2 regions of the Leptothermofonsia sp. ETS-13 genome follow, and region 2 is predicted to be linked to the other one. Evidence: predicted binding sites of a transcription regulator. Region 2 holds the regulator's gene; the other holds the start of a gene.
What was found. Region 2 encodes NtcA, which controls nitrogen genes in cyanobacteria. Its sites were predicted from a motif close to TTTGTANNNNNNNNTACAAA; they were not measured.
Positions count from the first base shown of each region.

Region 1: a site for NtcA is predicted at 5,798-5,817, ahead of P4D80_RS07020 (CopD family protein). Genes of this name have one in related genera too.

Region 1 covers NZ_CP120836.1:1,562,756-1,570,765, reverse strand. Annotated here, with positions in the region: gene P4D80_RS07065 (acyl-CoA dehydrogenase) at 1-1,185, shown strand, start outside; gene P4D80_RS07060 (hypothetical protein) at 1,521-1,718, opposite strand; gene P4D80_RS07055 (AAA family ATPase) at 2,353-3,768, opposite strand; gene P4D80_RS07050 (hypothetical protein) at 3,927-4,151, shown strand; gene P4D80_RS07045 (hypothetical protein) at 4,269-4,535, shown strand; partial or broken gene P4D80_RS07040 (IS1 family transposase) at 4,625-4,892, shown strand; gene P4D80_RS07035 (hypothetical protein) at 4,915-5,070, shown strand; gene P4D80_RS07030 (hypothetical protein) at 5,048-5,221, shown strand; gene P4D80_RS07025 (hypothetical protein) at 5,477-5,722, opposite strand; gene P4D80_RS07020 (CopD family protein) at 5,893-6,339, shown strand; gene P4D80_RS07015 (hypothetical protein) at 6,539-6,703, opposite strand; gene P4D80_RS07010 (YwiC-like family protein) at 6,712-7,551, shown strand; gene P4D80_RS07005 (helix-turn-helix domain-containing protein) at 7,585-7,827, opposite strand.
Region 2 covers NZ_CP120836.1:3,428,477-3,436,486, reverse strand. Annotated here, with positions in the region: gene P4D80_RS15555 (FKBP-type peptidyl-prolyl cis-trans isomerase) at 1-331, opposite strand, end outside; gene P4D80_RS15550 (protein kinase domain-containing protein) at 666-2,429, shown strand; gene P4D80_RS15545 (hypothetical protein) at 2,476-2,664, shown strand; gene P4D80_RS15540 (PPC domain-containing protein) at 2,764-3,819, shown strand; gene P4D80_RS15535 (pre-16S rRNA-processing nuclease YqgF) at 3,955-4,392, opposite strand; gene P4D80_RS15530 (DUF3084 domain-containing protein) at 4,426-5,733, opposite strand; gene ntcA (global nitrogen regulator NtcA) at 5,853-6,524, opposite strand; gene P4D80_RS15520 (SDR family oxidoreductase) at 6,921-7,451, shown strand; gene P4D80_RS15515 (SDR family oxidoreductase) at 7,372-7,713, shown strand; gene thrC (threonine synthase) at 7,889-8,010, opposite strand, start outside.

The sequences.
Region 1 (8,010 bases), 1.9 Mb from region 2:
CGCATTTACACCTGTAGCGCCGTTGATCAGGGAGAAAAACCCTCCATTGTTTCAGCGATCGCCAAATACGAATTCACCGAACTGGCCCGCAAGCTGGTTAACGACGGCATGGACATCCTGGGAGGATCAGGTATTTGCAAAGGTCCCCGAAACCTGTTGGCAAACATCTATACCGCCATTCCCATCTCCATAACCGTCGAAGGAGCCAACATTCTTACCCGCACGATGATGATTTTTGGCCAGGGAGTCATCCGCTGTCATCCCTATGTCTATCAAGAAGTGGAAGCCCTGAACCAGGGGGATGTTTTTGCCTTTGATCGCGCCCTCTGGAACCACATCGGCCTGATCGTGCGCAACAGCTTCCGCTCTGTCTTGCTCAACCTCTCCCGTGGTCTTCTGGCCCGTTCCCCCGTCACCGGCCCCACCGCCCGCTACTATCGTAAACTGGCCTGGGCATCCGCCACCTTTGCCCTGCTAACCGACCTCACCATGATCGCCCTGGGCGGTTCCCTCAAGCGCCACGAAAAGCTCACTGGACGCTTCGCCGATGTCCTTTGCTGGATGTACATGGGTATGGCCACCCTGCGCCGCTATGAAGCCGAAGGACGCCGACCCGAAGACATGCCCCTGGTTCACTGGTCGATGCAATATGCCTTCGCCCAAATTCAGCAAGCCTTTGAAGGCATCCTCAGCAACTTGCCAGTCTCCGGTCTGACCCCTCTCCTGCGGGGACCGATTCTGGCCTGGTGGCGGCTTAACCCAATTGGGGCCTTGCCATCCGACGAATTGGGTAGTCTGGTTGCCCAACGATTGCAAACACCGGGAGAGGGGCGCGATCGCCTGACCGCCGATATTTACATCCCCTCCCATCCTGATGAAGCCCTCGGTCGCCTGGAACAGGCATTCCGCCTATCTGCCCAGACAGAAGCCATCTTCAAAACCATTAGAACCGCCAGTCGCACCGGACAACTGCCCCAGACAAAACCAGAACAGTTAGTTGACGCCGCTCTCGCCGCCGGAATCATCACTGAAGACGCCGCCCACCTGATCCGAGAAACCGAGGTTGCCCGTAACGACGCCATCCAGGTAGATGCCTTTACGCTGGAGGAATACCATCAGGGCAGTCAGATGCCCTCTTCATCCGCTAGAGAGTATAGATTCATAACAGTAGAAACTGCACAGTAGGTAGTTAGGCGCAATTAAATTAAGGCTAAGTTCGGGGGTAGAGGGGGTGGAACAACCCCTGGCTGAGGGCGAAGCCCACACACCCCCTTTAAATCGACATTCCGCACTTCCAACTGGCACATCGAATATTTCAACGAAGCAATGGGACTTGCAGAAGCTCTGACCAGATGATTATCTCAATCAGCCATGGGCATTCTCAATTACAGCCCAATAGTACGCGTGAACTAAAAACGTGCATCCCTTATCGGAAGAAGCTTTCAAGCTTAAATATTTGAGTGTGACACTTAAAGTGCGGAATATAGGTTTAAAGCCAACGTCCTAAGCAACGGCGACAGCTATAACTGAATCAATTGCTGGGAGGGGGTCGCAGGGGTTGGGGTGGTCGGAGTAGTTGGAGCCTGGTTCCCCAACCGTTGCTGCCTCAGTTTTAAAAATTCTTCAGCGGCAGAATCCAGATTTTCTCGCTGTTCCTCACTGTACTCTTCAAGGCTGCGCCCCTGTCCTTGAATAGCCCGATGAATAATATCCAGCATACTGCCAGTTTGATTCCCCCCCCGATTGGAAAAGATATCCCCCCCCGGTTTGGATTCTGTAAATCTTCTAAGGGTTGAGGAGTAGAAGACCCAAATTGAGCTGCCACGGGTTGAACGTACCCGGCTGCAAAACCCACAGATGCCAGCAGACCTAAATACATCCAACGTTGATTTCTTATTGCTGAAAGAAAATATTTAATCATCTGCTTCAACTCCTCTAGTGGTTTGTCAGTATTAATTTTGCGTCCTGGATGAGTCACAGTGGTCATTCTGTGAGTTTTTAACTTACAAAATTAACTCACAAAATAAGTCTTGACAGACCACTAGCCCAAGGAACTATCAGAAAGAACTCAGCCGGACTTACTTCAATCAGGACGTTATCAAATGCAATTTTGCTCCCGATTTTGGTGACTATTCTAACACTGCGCTGAAAAGGAGAGTGGTTGATGAGGGGATGGGGTAATGGAGTTGTTAGTTGTTGGTTGTTAGTTGTCAGAGAAGTGTGAGGTGTAAGGTGAAAACTCAAAGCTTAAAATTCCCCACCCCATCACTCCATCACTCTTTTACTCCATCACTCATCCACTCATCTACTCCTGTCGCCTCTTCCTTCTTTCCTCTTTCCCCTTCCCTCTTCCTACTCCCTTTCCCTTTGCTGCGGCATCAACATTGCGGCAGTTGGAATATCTTCCGGCAGGATTTCTGTCAGCACTTCCCTGGTCAGAGAGGGCAGGACTGCCAGCCGATTGGCTTGCTGCTCAATGGTTTTCTCGAACAGGTTGCGGGCCAGGCGGGCATTGCCGAAAGTTCTGTCACGGGCATCGTAGAGCTCAGTGAACAGGTGATGTAGCTTTTCGTTGGCAGCTTCGGTTGGTTCAAAGTGGCTGTCTTTACAGAATTTGTTGAAGATGGCCACCAGTTCATCAGGTACATAATCTTTGAAGTAAAAGTAGCGATTGAAGCGGGATTTCATACCAGGGTTAGATTCCAGGAAGGTTTGCATTTCGTCGGTATATCCGGCAACGATAACCACGAGTCGCTGGCGATAGTCTTCCATGCGCTTAAGCAGAGTGTCGATCGCCTCCTGCCCAAAGTCCTGATCCGAACCTGTTTCCAGCGCATAAGCTTCGTCTACAAATAGCACTCCATCCAGGGCCGACTCCACCAGCTTATTAACCCGTTCGGCGGTTCCACCGATGTGGGAGGCAACCATTCCAGCGCGGTCAGTTTCCACCAGGTGTCCTTTCTCCAGAAAACTCAGCGCCTTAAAAATTCTGCCCATCAGTCGGGCGACGGTGGTTTTCCCGGTTCCCGGCGGGCCGCAGAAAACCGAATGCAGAGATACAGAGGTTTTTGCCAACCCCTGCTGGCTGCGTACCTGTTGGACTTTCAGAAAATTGGTCAGCGTTCGGACTTCGTTCTTAATGTTTTCCATGCCGATTAGCTGGTTAAGTTCAGCGAGGACTTTATCCAGGTCGTCGTTCTGGAGAATAGGGCTCCCGTCCCGTCCCTCCGCAGGTAGTTGAACTGAAGCATCATAGGTGTGCAGCAGTTTCCAGATCAGGGACAGGGCTTCTAAGTCTTGCAGAGTTCTTCTGCCATCGATTTTGACAATAACCTGTGCAAATCGATAAAGGGCATTGACTACCTGTTCCAGCAACCGGGTACCTTTTTCTTCATCCAGCCTGTTCAAAACCGTAGGCAACACAAACTGGTCCTTGGAGTTTTCGCCGTTTGCCAGTTCCAGAATCAGCCTCAGGCTCTCTTTCTCGTACTTCTGGCGAATTTCGACAGAAGTGTCCCACTGGTTAATAGCGACGTTAAGCTTTTCCCTGTCATCCTCAATCAGGGCGTAGAGGACCAGAAACGCCAGCAGTTCATTCGAGGTAATATCTCCTTTGCCCCGCCCACAGATTTGAACGATTTTTGCCAGGTCTCGCAGAATCAGTTTTTTGTAGTTGCCATCTATTTGTAATAGCGAAACCAGAACTTTATAGAGGTCACGCGCTTCTCGTTTCACTTCCCTGGTTTGCACAATTACTCCTGAATCCATCTCTGGTTGTCATGGTTCTCCCTGCTTATCGGTGAAAGAATAGCGCAAGCGACTCTTTCATTTCAAACAAAATCGCTGGAATATTGATTTTATCGATTGTGCGTCAGGTTAATGTGGGATTGGTAGAGTAGAAAAGAACCTTGACTAGAAGCAAAGCGATGGAATGCTCTCTATGCGGTCATAGTAAAGCTCATAAACATGGCAAGATGCCCAATGGTCATCAACGGTATCTCGGTCCTGCTTGCCGCCAAACCTTTTGTGAGGAGTTTGACAGTCTCTACTACCGTCGCCATGTCAGTCCTGAACAGATTCGCCAGGTTCTGCAAATGCATAGTGAGGGCAGTAGTTTACGAGGCATCAGTCGCACCAGTGGACTTGCCTAGTGGACTTGCCTACAATACCGTCGTTAGCATCGTGCGCTCTGCCAGCCAAAAAGCACAATTGGTGCATAACCAGGAGGTTCAATCCGTCAAGACGGAAGAAGTTTGTGCCGATGAGATGTGGTCATTCGTCTCAAACAACAGAAGCAATGCGCTAGCGAGGAATTGAAACGGGGAGACAGTTGGATTGGGTTGAGCCTTGCTCAATCTAGCAGCTTGATGCTCACCGCCTGCGTGGGTAAACACACCGATGAATTCATTGAGCAGTTAGTTGTGAACACTGAAGGAAAAACGGATTGCAAACAATTCAACACCGATGATTGGGGCAGATACGAACGAGTCTTACCGTCAGAGATCGGCCATTATAGCGGTAGTCATTATGGTTAGGACGGGGTGCAGGGGTTCCACCCCTAGCTGGGGGCGAAGCCCCCACTCCCTCTCTAATTCCAATGTCCTAACGCACCCGCGTAAAGTTATATATTGGCAAAGATAAAACACAGCGGTTAGAGCGGACAAATGGAACGTTAAGACAACAAACCGGACGATGGCATCGACGACAGACTAAGTTTAGCTAAGTTTAGCAAGGTCTGGGAACAAACTAAAGTAACCATACGGTTAGGCGTGAGTTATTTCAACTGGATTTGGCAGCATAGCCACTTCAAAACCACCGCTGCTCAGCGGGCGGGATTGACAACGCGCTCTTGGAACTGGCACGACATTGCTATATATCCCACATTAATCTGACGCACTATCGATTTTGTTTCCCATGATTCGTCAATTGGAAGCCAGCGATACATTGCCCATGTTCCACTGTGGCACGATTGCCAATCCAGTTCACCGCATGGAATTTGAACATGATGAAGCTGGAGTAGCCCTGGCACAACTGCGTCGACTTACCGATGAATTCACCCCGCCCCGATGAATTCACCCCGCCAGAGTGGGCGTGCAACACCTATCGCGCCCTGTTGGATGCGCTAGCTACCTTTGAGCAAGACATACACCAGCATATTCACAAAGAAAACAATGTGTTGTTCCCGCGTGCGATCGCACTCGAACACATCAAAGCCTATTAAATCAAACCTTGTTCCTTGAATAATTCTTTCAACTAAGTCAATATGATGCCAACTCTATTTCAAATGCATCCAGGCACTTTGATATGGGATATGCTGCGCCGCATCAGGCGTCACTTCATGAAAGTTATCGTTTTCTGGGTTCTTTTACTGGCGTTTTCGTTAATTTTGCAATATGGAGGAGTGGGGGCTTCGCCTCCGGAAGGGGGGTACCCTTTCCACTTCCCTCACAACGTTTATTTTGATCTACTAGCACTACTAGCAATAGAAATCACCATGACCAAGAACCACTTCACCATAATCAGGCACCCAGGCAATCCAAGTATTTGGTGTGTCTTGACAAAGCAACTTTGCCTCGTCGGACGCATATTCACTGGGGCGCTGGAGCAACTTTACCCAGGTATCCCGGTTATAGGTAATCTGACAAACCGGGTTCCAATCAGCAGCGATCGCGCCCTCTTGCTCAGCGACCAACGAATAGATTGAAGTTGTTTGCAAAGCCATAGATGTTTTCCGTCTCACGTCCAATCAAGATGATTCAAACTCTCTCGACATCCAGGAAAAGTAAATCAAATATTTTCTGTATTCATTTTTACAAAATTGAGTTGAGGTTCGACACTCCGCTGAAATAAATTAACAATTCCTGACACACACCCCATCGCAATCACCAACCGATGCTGTTCAAACTTCTGGTCATTCTGCATACCTTGGGAGCCACCGTCTGGACAGGTGGACATCTCGTTCTTGCCGTTACAGTGCTGCCTCAGGCATTGAAACACCGCGACCCCGATCGCATCCATCAGTTTGAAGAACACTTCGAGTACTTTGGGCTAATGTCCCTCCTGTTGCAAGTGATTACCGGGCTATGGCTCACCTGGACTTACTTTCCAGGTTTTCAAAACTTCTTAGCCTTCGACTCGTACCTGTCGCGATATATTGGAATTAAGTTGCTTTGCCTGCTGGGAACCTTAGCGCTCGCAATTCATGCTCGCTTCTTCATCATCCCCAACCTGACCAAAGAAAACCTCAATTCTCTGGCTTATCACATCGTTGGCGTAACCACCCTGGCTGTGCTGTTCGTCGTTGTCGGAGTCGGAATTCGGTTGGGCGGACTGGCATAAAGGCACTCCGCAACCTTCGATTTCTCCCGGCTGATATGGAGATGACAAAATGTACGAGCAATCCTCACGGCGATAGGCGTTGCTGAAAAGCAGTATGAATCGAAACTAAGCTTTATGCATACAGCATCTATTTCATACCCAAATTCAGCAACTTCATACCCAAATTCAGCAACTTCATACCCAAATTCAGCAACGCCAACTATTGCAATCCAGAAAGCTGAATCTTCAGACGGCACAATCGCTTTGGATAATTTTGAGCGTCGGTTAAAGGCTGTGAGACAGCAAACGCTGGATTGTCTGCAAAAAACGAACCAGGCAATAGCAGAACATTTGAACGGCTCAAACCCCTGATCGCACAGGTCATTATAGTTTATGACACCTTCTCAACCCAACCTCTCACAATCCGCTGCTATCCAATCTGCAGCTGCTGTTTCCCGTACCCCAGCCTGGTATCACCCGATATACTCGCCAGAGCATGGGGTTTATGTCATGTTATTTGTGTCTTTCCTAACAGGAGCCGCTGCTGCCCAAAAATGGACTTGGGCAACGACTCTGGCACTCATCTGTGCCTTTGCGGGGTTCCAAGCTGAGCATCCCTTGACGCTCCAGATTAAACAGCGCCGCAGTTGGAAATCTCGGTTTCTGGTTTGGGGTAGTCTTTATGCTGGCATAGCCTTAGGCATTGCAGTTTGCCTATGTCTGCAAACGCCTATGCTGCTTTGGTTGTACCTGGGGGCGATCGCGGCTTTTGTCATCGATGCAGTTTCGGTCTTCTATCGGCAACAAAAATCATTTACTAACGAACTGCTAACCTTTGCAGCTGTTTGTTTGGCAGCACCGTTTGCCTATATCGCCACAACGGGAACCTGGACACTATCGATGTTGGGATTGTGGCTCTTAAATACACTGTTTTTTAGTAGTAGCATTTTTACCGTCAAACTGCGTAAGCCCAAAACTGCATCACTCCTGCCAGGGTTGACTTACCATGTGATCGCCACTGGCATCATTACTGGACTCTGGTTCATTGGCTGGCTTGCACCGATCACGGCCATCGGTTTTGGTATCGCGCTGCTCAAATTGGGTCTGATTCTGGCATGGCAAGACTGGTATCGTACCACTCCGATTCAAAATGTTGCCATCCTGGAAACTTCTTCGGCCCTGATTTTTTTATTGATTGTGGCACTCTCACTCCTCCCGGCCCATCTCTCTTAGCTGGCTTGCAAGCTAGTGAGGGAAGGAAGCATTCTAAGCGATCGCTTCTGTGCGACTTTGTACATCTAGCTTGCGATAAATACTCTCCAGATGTTTGCGGATGGTGCTGGGGTGAACACCCAGATGTTTGGCGATCACTTGATTCGCTTCTCCTCGCATCACCCAAAACAACACTTTGGCTTCGCGGGCACTTAAGCCCAGTAACTCCAGTAATGGCAGGATCGATAGCGTGCGTTCCTGGAGTAAGTAAGAGGTAACGTCCTTGAACCGATTCAATGACTAATTGGATCACTAACTGTTGATCATTCTGCTCAATGGGTAAGGGCAAACAGGACATAGATCGGTCTAATGGTGGATCGGTCTAATGATTGAATGGAAGCAATTCGATTCTGACTCAGACCCCAGGCAAGGTGGGAATTGGTCCATCCCAGTATTTTACTGGGTAGACCTCAAGAAGTA
Region 2 (8,010 bases):
CTAATGTGCCTGTGTAATGCACTTCAACCATTTGCCCTGATTTAGGAGAAGCCCCCGTTCCTTCCACTAAATCCACATACTTTAGACCCGAAGGGGTTGTAATCACTGGTTTATCTCCCGCTTGAGCTTGAACTGAAGTTGTCGCCTCGGCAACAGGTGTTGGCGTACTAACGTTAGCCCCTGAGCTGTCCGTAATGGTTGCGATCGCTTGAGGTTCGGTTTTAGATAGTTCGCCAGCAATGGCTTGCCCCCGATTCCCACCAATTTGAGACACCACCAGCAGCAGGAAACAGACAACCATTACCCCCAGACTGATCAAAATTTCCTTCACAACAACCCTCCATTTCCAATGGGAAAAGCAGCGAATCGATAATTTTAGGTAGCCGTGGCTGACCAGTGTTATTGTACCGGAATCTCTCAGGGGAACGAGGGAACATTGATAGTTGTGCACAAAGCCCTTTTCTGAATTCTGGCTCCTGGGATTTAGATGTGTTGCGACGAGTGAGAACCGCTATATTTACTCAAAAGGGGCCTGCAATTCATAGAACTAAGCTGCAAGTCGCCTGGTAATCGCAGCCTCCCTTTAGGGAGGAAATATACTCACAGCGCAACAAAAATTCTTGAGAGCCCGTCTGTTACCCTGTCTAACTGGTTATTGAACTGCAATGCGCCTGCTGACTGGCAAATTACTCGCCCGCCGCTACCGAATCATTCGCACTCTGGCCAGGGGTGGGTTCGGGCAAACTTACATTGCCGAAGATACCCAGCGCCCAGGTAACCCTAAATGTCTCGTCAAGCAATTGAGATCGGAGCGCAGCGATTCAGGTTCTCTAGGAGAGGTGAAACGGTTGTTTCAAACCGAAGCCGAAGTGTTGGAAGCCCTTGGACGGCATGATCAAATTCCCCAATTGCTGGCATTTTTTGATGAGAACCGGGAGTTCTTTCTGATCCAGGAACTGATTGAAGGAACTCCTTTGTCTGCCGAACTGAAACTCCGGAAACCCTGGTCCGAAGCTGAGGTATGCCGGTTGCTTTACGAGGTTTTGATGATTTTGGTATTTATTCATGGCTATCGCGATCGCGGCCATGAAGGCATCATCCATCGCGATATTAAACCCGATAACATCATTCGCCGCAACCGCGATCGCAAACCCGTTCTGGTTGACTTTGGCTCAGTCAAGCAAATCCGGGCGCAATCGGCTCAAGAGCAGAGCGGCATGACTATCAACATTGGTACCCCTGGCTACATGCCTGCTGAACAGGCCAGGGGGTCTCCTCGCCTCAACAGTGACATTTATGCTTTAGGCATTATCGGCATTCAGGCAAGTACAGGGCTGGTTCCCAACCAGCTTCAGGAAGATCGGGAAACGGGAGAGTTGGTCTGGCGATCGCACGCTGCGATAAGCAATGAACTCGCAGCCATTCTGACCCAGATGACCCGTTACTCCTTCAGAGACCGTTATCAATCGGCGCAGGAGGTAATTCGCGACCTTGAACCCCTGTTGCAAAAGTATGGAATTCCCGTTTCACCGATTGAGTCTCTCTCGACTACGGCATCGATTGTAGAGGAGACCTCAGCTAAATCCGAAATTCCTCCGGAGACAATTCCTCCCCCTCAACCAACCCTCGCCTCTCCATCCCCTTCTGCTATTATAGCCAGACCCGCAACGGCCAAGTCTGAGCAACAAGAGGAGAGTCAGTCAACTCTGATTGCGCCTCTCATGCCGGGGCGATCGCAACCTTCGATTCCATCAGAACCTTCTCCTTCCCCATTTCCATTGAGCAACAGACGGGTTTGGTGGGGAGGGGCGATCGGAGCGGTTACCCTGCTTGCCGTTTTGACAATTTCGGCTCTGCAACGCCAGCCTTCTCCTCCTCCAACTCCCAGCCCTGACCCACTTAGTCAAGACCAGGAAATCTTTAATCAAGCCGTTCAAATGGCTAAAAAAGGTGGTGCCAGTCTAGAAACGGCAATTCAAACAGCCCGTACCATCCCCCCAGATTCCCCCCTTTACAGCCAGGCACAGAAGCAAATCTTTGACTGGCAAGCCATTGTTTTACAAAAATTTTTACAGACCGAAGTACCCAAGCAATCTCAGGAACTGGCAGACGTCATCGCTACCATTAAGCCTAAAGTTGAGAGAATCGATGCCCAGCAAATTGCGATCAGCTATGACGGTTCAAGCAACGTCAGGCTAGTAAGCGAAGAAGGGCTAAGAATATTGACCGCCGCGGTAATGCAGCGATTGAGAGGCAATCAAAACGAGAAGATTCTTCCTAAATACAAAAACTTCCATCAACTGATTGTGTTCCCTCAAAACGAGAAGCGGCAGGCGATTTTGGCTGCCAGTGACTGGGACAGCTTTGTCAGCAGTGGAGCAAAGGAAAGATTTAAGATCTATCAGAAAGTTCAAATCAAAGGAAGATAACAGAAAGTTCAAATCAAAGAAAGATAAGTAGGTAGTCATAATTAATTTGTATTTGTCAAGGGAGGAGTGGGGGCTGCGCCTCCAGGCAGGGGATTTCACCCCCTCCACTCCCGAAATTATCCTTCATTTAATTGCGCCTGGTACAGCACGGCGGGAATACGGATACCATTCTGGCTCCCTCCGACTCCCCACTCCCCAACTCAATGGTTACTGGACTTATGCCATTGTTCACTAGCTACTTAGATACGGCAGGTGACAGGAACACTGTGGCACTCACAACGTCCAGAAATCTGGTTTTCGCTTTCAAGCAACTTGCAGTATCTCTCCACGAACTATGGCTGGCACCCCTAGAAAAGATGGTCACATCCTCATCCATCGTCTGCTGGCTTGTCTAACCAGTACAGGTCTGATCCTGGTTCAGGCTCTCCCGATCGCCGCATCCAGCATTGATCAGGATGCGGCCAGTTTGATTAAGAAAGAGCAACCAGCTGAACCAGCCTCTCCGCCGCCACCCCGGCAGCAAGATCCCCCACCCACGCCGCCACCTCCACCCGCGGCTTCAGGGGCCAGTGATGGAAGTGCTATCCCTGCATCAACTCAACCATCTACTCCATCTACTCCTGCTACTTCAGCCGAACTGGGTGGTGGTTCCAGTTCATCCCAACCACCGTCATCCGCGGCTCCGACATCACGCCCAGCCTCTCGGAAAGCAACCGTTAAACGCCTCAATTTTGTTGATGTGGAGTTTGGGGTTCTGGCCAAGGGAGACCCGGTAGCGAGCGATCGCTACTACCACACCTATTATTTTGAGGGTAAGAAAGACCAAGCCATTGCCATTCGACTGGTGGGTAGCCGAGATCCTCGCCTGAATCTGAACCCTGCCATGTTTCTTTATGGACCTGATGGGCAGGAACCGATCGCCCGTCGATTTGGAGGAGAAAGCACTGAAAAGAGTGCCTTTCTTCAGATCCGCCTGCCCGAAGACGGAACCTATTCCATTGTGGTAACCAGCCGGGAACCCCGAAAAGAAGGACGCTATAGTCTGGCCCTGCGGGATGACCGAATCTCCTATCTCTTAGACAAAACTGGCGACCTGACAGATGAAAGTCCGAAGCTAAAACAGGATGGAAGCTCCTTTCAGTCCTACGAATTTCAGGGCAAGCGGGGACAGTATGTAAACATTCGGGCGGATAGTCTGCGGGCTGAATTTTCACCCTCGGTTTATTTGCTCAACTCGAAGCGGGAGATCATTGCCACCAGCAGCGACATGAATTACATTTACTCAGCATTGATTGAACGAACTCAACTCCCAGAGGATGACACTTACTACATTGTGGTCAATTCGATGAATCCTACTGGACGGGGGCGATTTCGGGTGAGTGTGTATTGAACTGAGGGGTGGAAGAAATTTTAAGTGCAAGGCGAAGGGCGAAAGGGTGAGGTGGCTATAGAGGTCGTAAGCCTTTCATCCCCTTAAATCCAGTGTCCTAAGCAACCTGGCGACAGCTATATCCATGATCCTGAGCTAATGAACCAGGCGCTCTAAGTAGCGTTCAATCAGCAAGATAGCGACAATGTCGTCGATTGGACGGGGAATGCGACGTAGTGCCTTGGGGATCAGACGGTAAATGCCTTTTGGGGGATACATTTTCCAGTAGCGATCGCGCGCTTCCAGGCTGCTATGGCGCTCATCCACTAACACAACGCGCAGCGGGTCTTCAAGCTCAGTCGTTAGCCGCTGCTTCCAATCCTTGGCGGTGGTTTGGTCACCCATAACGACTATCGAGATTGGAAACTGCTGTCGTAGAGTTTGGATGGTAGCGATCGCCGACTCTGTAACCACAACCTCGTGATAACGTAATGTGCGGTCAACTCCCATAACCGCTAGACCGCACTTGCGGCGACCAGGGTCGAATCCCAGAATAACAGGCTGATCAGACGTTGGGTGAGAACTAGGGTACATGGGACCAAAATGTATCAAACAGGTTCACGACTCTTAATTAACGGTACCTGTATCTGGATGATTTGTTCTAAACAAGACCTTGCCATCCTGCGTTGCCAATAAATCAATTTTGAGGGGGCCAGAAACGTTAGTGACCTCCGCTGCAACAGCTTTCAAATCCACCATCTGGTTATATTGCTTCAGTTGGCTGATAAAGATAATCACATCCTGAATTCGACCAATTTCAACAGAATCGGTCAAAATTCCTAGGCTGCGAGCCCGAAAATTAGCGGCGGCAATTAGCAAATTAATGCGCTGTTGAATCTGCTCATCCGTCATCCGGGAGGGATCGATGGTAGTGGCGGCCACCACATCGCCTGCCAGAAAGATAGACCGATTGGGCACTGCGTCTGCAAAAACTTGGATGGGGGTTTCGCCCACCAGGTAGTTGGCAGCCGAAAAGATTCTGACTACATAGTCTTTTCCGTCGTCAATCCGACTGATCAACTGTTCCACCTCTGGTCTGGTAATTTGGATGATCTGTCCGCTGGTGCCGGGCCGTGTCAATCGGATCGCCGTCCGATTGGCTTCGGTTAAGAGCTGATCAACGGCCTGTTTCGCTGTTGAAGTTGATGGAATCCGCACAACCGCGGAAGCCAGAATCTGGCCGCGCTGAATTGCCACATTGCCCTGGCGTAGACCCTGACGCTCTAGTTCTAATTCTTGAATTTCTCTGGCCAGGAAGGCTTGCTGGGCTTCCAGTTTCTTGACTTGAGCTTCCTTGTCCCTGATTTCTGCGTCTCTTTGGGCAATAAGCCGATTCTTTTCTACTTGCAGCTGGCGAATCTCAGCCCGCAGTTGGTTCTGAATCCGATTTAATTCTGCTTCAGCGCGAACGGTTTCCGCCCGGGCTCGGGTACGTTCTGCGATCGCCCCCCTGAGCGCCCGGTCTGCTTCAGTAAGTTGTTGCTGTGCTCCCGTGAGCTGTTCTCTGCTGCCCGCCAGTTGCTTCTGCGCCAATACCCGATCAGCCCGCGCTTTTGCTAGTTCCTCCTCAGCCTGGTTTTTCTGAATCTGCGTTTGGTATAGATCCCGCCGAGTTCGCCTGATGGTTTCCTGCAGCGAGTCAATTTCAAACAACCATTTGCGCAGGTACTCACTGGTGGCAAACAAAACCCCCAGAGTGGAAGCCGAGATCACAGTGCCGGTAAGAATGGTGACGAGCGTCGCAGTTTTACGGGGACGGAGATTAAACAGGCTGAGGCGAGCTTTGCCAACGCGGGTTCCCAGGCGATCGCCCACCGTGGCAATGACCCCCCCCAGCACCAGCACTGCCAGAATCAAAATATATCCGGTGGACATTCACACTCCAAAGCGCCCTGCACTCCCGGCCACGCCTGCACAAGCACACCAAAGCAAACGCAATCACAGCGAACTCAACTACAGCCTACCTCAATGTTTCTACCAGTGGGTGTTGCTGATCAGGTAAATTGTTGGCTCAAAGTGACCGGATTGTGGACGGTAATCTTTTTCTTGTGAATGGAAATCATCTTATCCTGGCGCAGATCCCCCAAAAGACGGGTTACCGTGACACGAGTAGAGCCAATTGCCTCTGCGATCGCCTGATGGGACAACTTCAGGTCAATGGTGATGCCATCATTGCTGGGCACACCAAAATCACGACAGAGAATCAGCAAAAAACTCACCAATCGGGAACCCATATCCCGGTGTGCCAGAGTTTCAATCATCATCTCAGTCTGCAAAATCCGGGATGATAAGCCTCGCAGCAGTACCATCGACAGGTCCGGGTTATCCTTTAACGCCTTTTCCACCTGTTCAATGGGAACCGAAAGCAACTCAACTGGTGTAAAGGCTACTGCGTGATAGAAGCGATCGGACTTGTGCCCAGTGATTAAGGAAAGAACCCCAAACACGCTATTCTCCCGTAGCAGCGCAACGGTAATTTCTTCCCCAGCCTCATAGACCCTGGACAGCTTGACTGCTCCTTTAAGAAGAAAGTAGACACGTTCTGCCGGGTCACCCGGAAAGAAGATTGTTTTGCCCCGCTCAAAGGTTTCAACAATGGGTGGAAATGCTCCACCCCCCATCTGACGGAACACAGATGCGAGTGGTTTATCTTGCGTTACTACCATATCCCCTACCTGGTGCCCAAAGAATTGCCCAGCTAACTAACAGGTGAAATCCCTAAGTTAAGTGAACTCATTAAAAGATCTGTAACTTAGGACACTTAAACTTACTCAACCGCACGTTTTTGTGCCTGATGTTACATATTGGTTGGCTATAACCCTTGACTAACCGATTCCATAACCCAGGTTTAGCCTGCTCAATCACTGCTTAAATCACGATTTCCAGCAGTTTAAGACTATATTAGCTAGAGTGAATCGATTTGCTTACCTGCAATTTATTCGAAATCACGATTATTGGAACAGAATGATTGAACGGACTGATAAAAATAGGTGCTACCCGTTTCCATCTTTGAGTATTCTCATAAAGCAGTCCTAAGTAGTTGCTCTTAAAGATAGAGAGTTATGTTGAATTTGACTGGAAAAAATGCCCTGGTGACTGGCATTGCCAACAATCGTTCAATTGCCTGGGGCATTGCCCAACAACTCCACAAAGCAGGGGCAAATATTGGAGTTACCTACCTGCCCGATGAAGAACGCCGCGTCAAAAAACTTGCTGAACTGGTAGAACCCGTTCAACCATCCCTATTTCTTCCCTGTAACGTTCAACATGATGCTCAAATTCAAGCTACCTTCGATGCAGTCAAAGACAAATGGGGTCGGTTGGATATCTTGATTCACTGTTTAGCCTTCGCCAATAAAGAAGATTTATCTGGTAGTTTTGTAAACACTTCACGAGAAGGATTTGCGGCTGCCCTGGATATTAGTGCCTACTCATTAATTAAGCTGTGCGCTGCCGCCCAACCCCCTAATGACCGAAGGGGGCAGCGTTCTTACCCTGACCTACCTGGGGGGAGTGAAAGTAATTCCCAATTACAACGTGATGGGAATTGCCAAGGCTGCTCTGGAGATGAATGTACGCTATCTCGCCTCTGAATTAGGTCCCCAAAACATTCGGGTCAACGCCATTTCTGCTGGTCCCATTCGTACCTTAGCATCCTCGGCAGTCGGCGGCATCCTGGACATGATCCACCATGTTGAAACCGTCGCCCCCCTCCGGCGAACTGTTACCCAGCTTGAAGTGGGCAACACCGCTGCCTTTCTCTGTAGTGACCTTGCAAGTGGCATCACCGGACAAATCGTCTACGTTGATGCAGGCTACGAGATTATGGGAATGACGGAAGGGCGAAAGGAGTAGATGGGTGGATGAGTGGATGAGTGGATGGGTGAGGGAGTAATGGAGTGGGGGAAGTGATGGAGTGGGGAAGTGATGGAGTCAAGAAACCTCGCTCTATTATCCCGTTACCCTGGCACTCCCTTCCCCCTCTCTCCTCGCTTCACTAACAACGAATAACCAACAACTAACAACTCCTCTAAAATCCCATTGCCTGGGCAACAGATTTCAAGCTGGGTTCGATGCCCTGTTTGAACTGGCTGCTGCTGTGTTTGATGGCACAATCGGGGTCCTTCAACCCGTTTCCGGTGAGGACACAAA